DNA from 3 places in the Bacillus sp. es.036 genome. Region 1 is predicted to be linked to each of the others. Evidence: riboswitches for the same ligand, from Rfam matches in the RefSeq annotation. Region 1 holds a riboswitch; each other region holds the start of a gene.

Evidence for each region. Region 1 has a riboswitch for lysine ahead of ATG70_RS13755 (Na+/H+ antiporter NhaC family protein). Riboswitches for the same ligand answer to the same signal wherever they lie in the genome.
Region 2: linked by a shared signal. The riboswitch ahead of lysA (diaminopimelate decarboxylase) and the one ahead of ATG70_RS13755 (Na+/H+ antiporter NhaC family protein) in region 1 are both predicted to bind lysine.
Region 3: linked by a shared signal. The riboswitch ahead of ATG70_RS11585 (aspartate kinase) and the one ahead of ATG70_RS13755 (Na+/H+ antiporter NhaC family protein) in region 1 are both predicted to bind lysine.

What each region holds. Positions count from the first base shown of each region.
Region 1 is NZ_PDIZ01000001.1:2,702,138-2,704,344, reverse strand. Features, by position in the region: gene yunB (sporulation protein YunB) at 60-839, shown strand; lysine riboswitch at 911-1,091, shown strand; gene ATG70_RS13755 (Na+/H+ antiporter NhaC family protein) at 1,241-2,207, shown strand, end outside.
Region 2 is NZ_PDIZ01000001.1:1,813,360-1,815,566, forward strand. Features, by position in the region: gene lysA (diaminopimelate decarboxylase) at 1-1,013, opposite strand, end outside; lysine riboswitch at 1,113-1,299, opposite strand; gene ATG70_RS09290 (spore germination protein) at 1,346-2,207, opposite strand, start outside.
Region 3 is NZ_PDIZ01000001.1:2,253,595-2,255,801, forward strand. Features, by position in the region: gene ATG70_RS11585 (aspartate kinase) at 28-1,263, opposite strand; lysine riboswitch at 1,494-1,682, opposite strand; gene uvrC (excinuclease ABC subunit UvrC) at 1,762-2,207, opposite strand, start outside.

The sequences.
Region 1 (2,207 bases):
ATTGTCCATACTTCTCTCTTTCATGGCATATACATGAGGAAGAGAAGGGAGGGTTCATGTTGTTTCGAACTCGTAGAAAATTCTTTAGAAAGGGGCCGCTTCCCTTTCGTTATGTGTTTGTCATCTCCTTCCTACTATTCATTTTTATGACGGTCCAGGGGCTATGGATCGTTGAAAAAGGAATAAAGCCTACACTGATTGAAATTGCCCGTACCGAGACGAATCGGATCGCAACAATAGCGATTAACGAAGCCATTAATCAGAAGATGGCTGAAGAAGTAGATAATTATCAAGATTCGTTAATAAAAGAAGTGACTGACAATGAAGGAAAGTTGGTGCGAGTTCAGATCAATCAAAGGGCAGTTACTCAGGTGCTTGCGCAATCAACGGAAAAAGTACAGCGATTTCTAAAAAGTGTGGAAGACGGAACGTTAGATTACTGGGCGGAACAAAATGGTGTGGAGCTTGAAGTGGATGATCAAACATCGTTGGATAATGGGATCATTCATTATATTCCAATTGGTCAGGCGTTTGATAACACGTTACTTGCCAATATGGGACCAAAAGTTCCTGTGCGTTTCACAGCGATCGGTGAAGTGAAGTCTGATTATAAAAGTACAATTGAACCAGTTGGTATTAATAATATTTCTGTCGACATTCGGGTTCACATTGAAGTGAAAGTAAAAATCGTTATCCCATTTGCTACGGATTCTGATGTGGTGACGACGGATATTCCCGTTTTGTTAACGATTATTCCAGGTGAAGTACCAAACTTCTATAACAATGGTTCAGAAGGTGGGTTACCTACTCCATCTATTCAAATTGATGATATGGAATAATCTACAATTGCAGGATGAGAGAAAGTAAGGTATACTTTAAAACTGAACTTAATATTGTTCCTTATCTTATACGATGAGGTAGAGGAGCAGATCCTCATGAGTACGTGTTGGGAGAATGACACCAATGATCAGCATCGAAAGGGAGATCTGCCGAAGCATAAATAACGGTCACATTATTTATGTTGGGGCGGCATTGAAAAAGTGTCGAACTGTCATTATGAGTCTAACTTGTAATGGAGAACTACTGATCGGGGTGGACACTTAACATTGACTCGGTGAAGCGAGCAATGATAGGACCAATCCTATCATTGCTCGCTTTTTTGCGTTCAGAAACAAGCGGCTGAGGGGTAGGCGTCCATTCCGGTTTGCATAACAATCATTTATTTATTAGGAGGATATTCATGGAGAATTCAATTCTATCCATTATTCCACCGCTCATAGCTTTGCTAATGGTAGTGGTGACAAGGAAAGTGCTTCCTTCACTTGGAGTGGGCATTATTCTTGGTGCACTTATGATCAACAATTGGAGTGTGCCAGGATCATTAAATGAAATTTATACAATCGTGAAAGGGATTTTTATTGATTCCGAGAGCGGTGGCTTAAATACTTGGAACATGTACATTATTTTCTTCTTACTTTTATTAGGAATGATGACAGCCTTTATCTCGATGTCAGGTGGAAGTCGTGCCTTTGGTGAATGGGCGATGAAACGCGTCAAAACAAGAGTTGGCGCACAGCTTGTAACAGCCGTATTTGGTATTATTATTTTTATTGATGATTACTTTAATTCGCTAGCCGTTGGTAATGTGAGTCGACCGATTACGGACAGGCATAATGTATCAAGGGCAAAACTTGCTTATATTATTGACTCCACAGCAGCACCGATGTGTATTATTTCCCCGATTTCAAGCTGGGGTGCTTATATTATCGCACTTATTGGTGGCGTACTAGCAACACATAGTATTACAGGCGTTGGCGCATTAGAAGCGTTTATCAGAATGATTCCAATGAACTTATACGCTCTCTTTGCTCTAGCCATGGTTTTCTTTGTGAGTTATTTTGATATCAACTTAAAAGCAATGAAGGTTCATGAAGATCGTGCCCAGAAGACTGGAGAGGTTCTCGATCCCAATCAAGGTGCCGTACCTGGTCAAACAACGGGTCTTCCTGAAAGTAAAAAAGGAAAAGTAGCAGATCTTGCATGGCCGATCATCATGCTGATTGCAGGAACTGTGGCGTTTATGATTATCACAGGCATTCAGGCGGTGAGCGGAACAGATACAGCAGTAACCGCTTTGTCGATTTTTGAAAACACGGATGTTGCCGCATCGCTTCTATATGGTGGATTAATTGGGCTTGCAACATCTC
Region 2 (2,207 bases), 890 kb from region 1:
TTTGCTTGATAAAGGGCCGGTCGCAGATTATCCGTCATTCCTCCATCTACTGCAAGATAATGACGAAGTTCTGGCACTTTCTTGTGTGATCCTACTGTATATAACGTCAAGCCAGCTTCTCCAACGAGTGAACGTCCTGGCTCAATCCAAATTTCTGGGATTCTCATTTCATTACCTAACTGAGCTCTTACAGCATTAACCATTGCCTCGATATAGTCTCCAACTGGGAGTGGATGATCTTCTTCAGTATACCGAATTCCAAACCCTCCACCTAGGTTCAGAACTTCTGGCTCATACCCATAGAGTTCAAACCACGTAGCAAGATAACGATAGATTTTCTCAATAGCCATTACAAAACCATTCGTTTCAAAGATTTGAGAACCAATGTGACAATGAAGACCAAGAAGGTGAATAGCTTTCATGCTTGTTGCTTGAACAACCGCTTGTTCCACTTGACCACTTTGTAAATCAAAACCAAATTTTGAATCTTCCTGTCCAGTTAAGATATAGTCATGAGTATGTGCTTCAATTCCAGGAGTAATACGCAAAAGCACATTTGCAACCACATTTTTCTCTTCCGCTAATTGTTCAAGTAACGTTAGCTCATAAAAGTTATCCACAACAAAACACCCTATTTTTGCATCTAACGCCATTCGAATTTCCGCTTCGCTTTTGTTATTTCCATGAAAGTGAATCCGTTCTACCGGAAACCCTGCTTTTAAAGCTGTATAGAGTTCTCCACCTGAAACCACATCAAGACTTAAGCCTTCTTCTTCAGCAAGTTGAATCATTGCCATACAAGAGAATGCTTTACTAGCATAGGCTACTTGGTAGTTGACCTTCTCCTGTTCAAAAGCATTTCGAAATGCTCGCGCTTTCTCTCTAATCATCGCTACATCATAAACGTATAAGGCCGTCCCGTATTTTTCACTTAATTTTATTGTATCAACGCCTCCAACTGATAAATGGCCTTCTTCTGAAATTGCTGACGTTCCGTATAAATTCACAATCATTTCTCCCCTCTCGCTGATATGAATGCGAGCAACCCTCCACAAAATAAGAAAAACAGCCAACTTTATAGATACATTGGCTGTTTTCTCCGTATCCTCACGAGTTGGATTAGCTCACCACCGAAAAAATTCCTCTTTCAGTGACAGTCTGCAACTTGTTCAGCAGCAGCCCAGCAAGAAAAGTATGGCTCTTTTCTCACTTCGGCAAATTGACCTTTCTGATATCATCCTCGCATTCCATTCTATGCTCCGACACCATACTCATTCGCTTTGCGCCTCTATCCCCATTACATTCAATGAGGTCTATTCAATTAAGAAATAAATTATCATACTTTTTAAGATTCGGCAAGTGGTTTGTCTGGTTGCTTCGTTTCATTTTGTGATTCTGTAATGCTTGGACGTAGTTTAGTGAGCGGAACTGATACACGAATCAACACTTGAATAAAGGCTTTAGGATTAAAAGGAATAAACGGCCATAAGTAGGGGGTGTTTAAAGGTTTTAACGCAACAAGAAATAAAATGATTGCCGTAATTCCAATCATATATCCCGGCACTCGAAAGAAAAATACAAGGAATAAAAGTAGAAGCCTTACAAGTTTATTTGCAATCGATAATTCATAACTTGGTGTTGCATATGATCCTATTGCAGCAATCGAAACATATAGGATAACTTCTGGAACGAATAATCCGACATCAATGGCAATCTGTCCGATCAACACGGCTGCAATTAATCCCATGGCAGTGGAAAGTGGCGTTGGCGTGTGTATAGCAGCCATCCTCAGCGTTTCGATCCCTACTTCAGCAAGAATAATTTGAACAAATATCGGCACATTTGTTTCATCGTTCGGACCGATAAAGTCGATCGTTTTAGGCAGTAACTGCGGTTCATATACGGCTAATAACCACAGAGGTAGCAAGAGTAGCGCAGCTAACATCCCACCAAATCGGACCCATCTTAAAAACGCGCCTGGTAAAGGGGCTTCTCGATATTCTTCAGCATGTTGAACATGATGAAAAAAAGTAGTTGGTGTTATAATAACGCTTGGTGAAGTGTCTACGATGATTAACACGTGCCCTTCAAGTAAATGAGTAGCGGCAACATCAGGCCTTTCCGTATATCGCACAAGTGGAAAAGGGTTACCTGCCTGGTGCACAAGAAACTCTTCTACCGTTTTATCGGCCATTGGAATACCATCA
Region 3 (2,207 bases), 450 kb from region 1:
GAGACCACGGCGTGGTCTCCTTTTCGATTACATTTGATTAACAGGTGTTCTCTCATCTAACTGGAATTTGTCATGTAGTGACTCAATTGCATAAATCATTTTTTCTTCTGGGACGATCGTTGATACTTTGATTTCTGATGTGCTTACCATCTTCATTTCAATTCCATGTTCAGCAAGCACCTCAAACATCTGTGCGGCAACGCCTGGATTTGAAATCATACCAGATCCGACTATTGATACTTTAGCTAGATCTGATTCATGATAAATATGTTCATAAGGAAGTTTCACTTTGATACGACGAAGGACATCTAGCGTTAACTCGAGAGAAGCAGTTTCAATTGAAAACGAGATGCTCGTTGTATTTTTCTCTCCTGTGCTTTGAATGATCACATCTACGTTAATGCCATTTGAAGCAAGGGATGAAAATAGAGATGGGAGCGTTGTAAGCTCATTCGGTAAACCTGAAATTGTTATTTTTGTAACATTACTTTCAAAAGCAAGACCTCTAACCACCAAATTTTGTTCCATTGATACGACCTCCTCAATTAGCGTTCCAGGTTCATTTGTAAAACTCGAGCGTACCTCGAGCAGAATATTGTAGTTTTTTGCGAATTCTACCGCTCTCGGATGCAGAACACCAGCTCCAAGATTGGCTAGCTCAAGCATTTCATCGTATGAAATGGTAGAAAGCTTTCTTGCACCTTTTACGTAGCGAGGATCGGTCGTATATACGCCATCTACATCCGTATAGATTTCACAACGATCTGCCTTAAGAGCGGCTGCAATTGCGACAGCTGTTGTATCAGAACCACCGCGGCCAAGCGTTGCAATGTCAGATGTATCTGTTAGTCCTTGGAATCCTGCAACAATCACGATTTTCCCTTCAGCAAGGTGTTGATTCATCCGGGAAGCATCTATATCAAGAATTCTTGCATTACCATGAAACGTTTCGGTTTTAATTCCAGCCTGCCAGCCTGTTAGTGAAATAGCATCGTATCCTTCTTCATTTAAGGCCATTGAAAGAAGTGCTGTTGTCACCTGTTCACCAGTCGTGAGGAGCATATCAAGCTCTCTTGGAGATGGTTTAGAAGTAATTCCTTTTGATAACCCCACAAGTTCATCCGTTGTTTTCCCCATCGCGGAAACAACTGCTACAACCTCGTCTCCATTGTTTACAGCTTCCATTAGTCTTTTGGAAACATTTTTAATTTTGTCTACATCTCCAACAGACGTACCTCCGAATTTCAATACACGTAGTCCCACTCTCTCCATCCTTTCTTTCATACAGCTTGGTTATCCCTATGCGTTTTACTCGCATCTTACTCATACTCACGAATTTAAGAGTCGAAATGGATAAATTGCTTCGCCAATAAAAAGCGATGCCTCTGTTTTTTTATATACTTTAATGTTTCTTTTCGCTATTAAAGTATAAAAAAACAACAATGAGAAAAACCTCACTGTTGTTTTCATAACAAATCCAAGAAAACGTCCCTATGTGAGATAGTTCTCCATCCAATTCCCGGGTAGGTATTGGATGACAGCTCTGCATTTATTCAATACAGATCCAGTTTCAGACGGATAAGCGCCTTTCCACTTCGGCAAATTCCCCTTTCAACTACGATCAACGAGTCTTAACACTCTCCCGTAAGCTTACTAATGGTTTTTGCGCCTCTACCATCACTTCAACTTTCGAAGTGTGGAACTATTAAATTTCACTCATTATAACGAACTTACGTGAATGCCGCAAGATGTTCTTGAAAATTAATTTGATTGATTTTCAAATCGAGCCACAACTTCCTCCGCTACATTCATTGGTAATCCGGCATTATGAAGATCTTCTGCAGTTGCTTCTTTCATCCTTTTAATGGATCCAAAATGATTCAACAACTTCTTTTTTCTTTTCTCGCCTATACCTGGGATGTCATCAAGGCTTGATTTAAGCATTGATTTACCTCGAAGCTGCCGATGAAATGTAATAGCAAACCGATGCACTTCATCCTGAATTCGCTGTAAAAGATAGAATTCTTGGCTATTTCTTGGCAAGAATACACCCTGTGGAGGATCACCAATAAGAAGGTGAGACGTTTTATGTTTCTCATCTTTAGTAAGAGAGCAAACCGGAATTTCAAGACTAAGCTCATTCTCAAGGACGTCTTTTGCTGCTTGTATTTGAGCAATACCGCCATCAATGATAATTAAATCAGGGA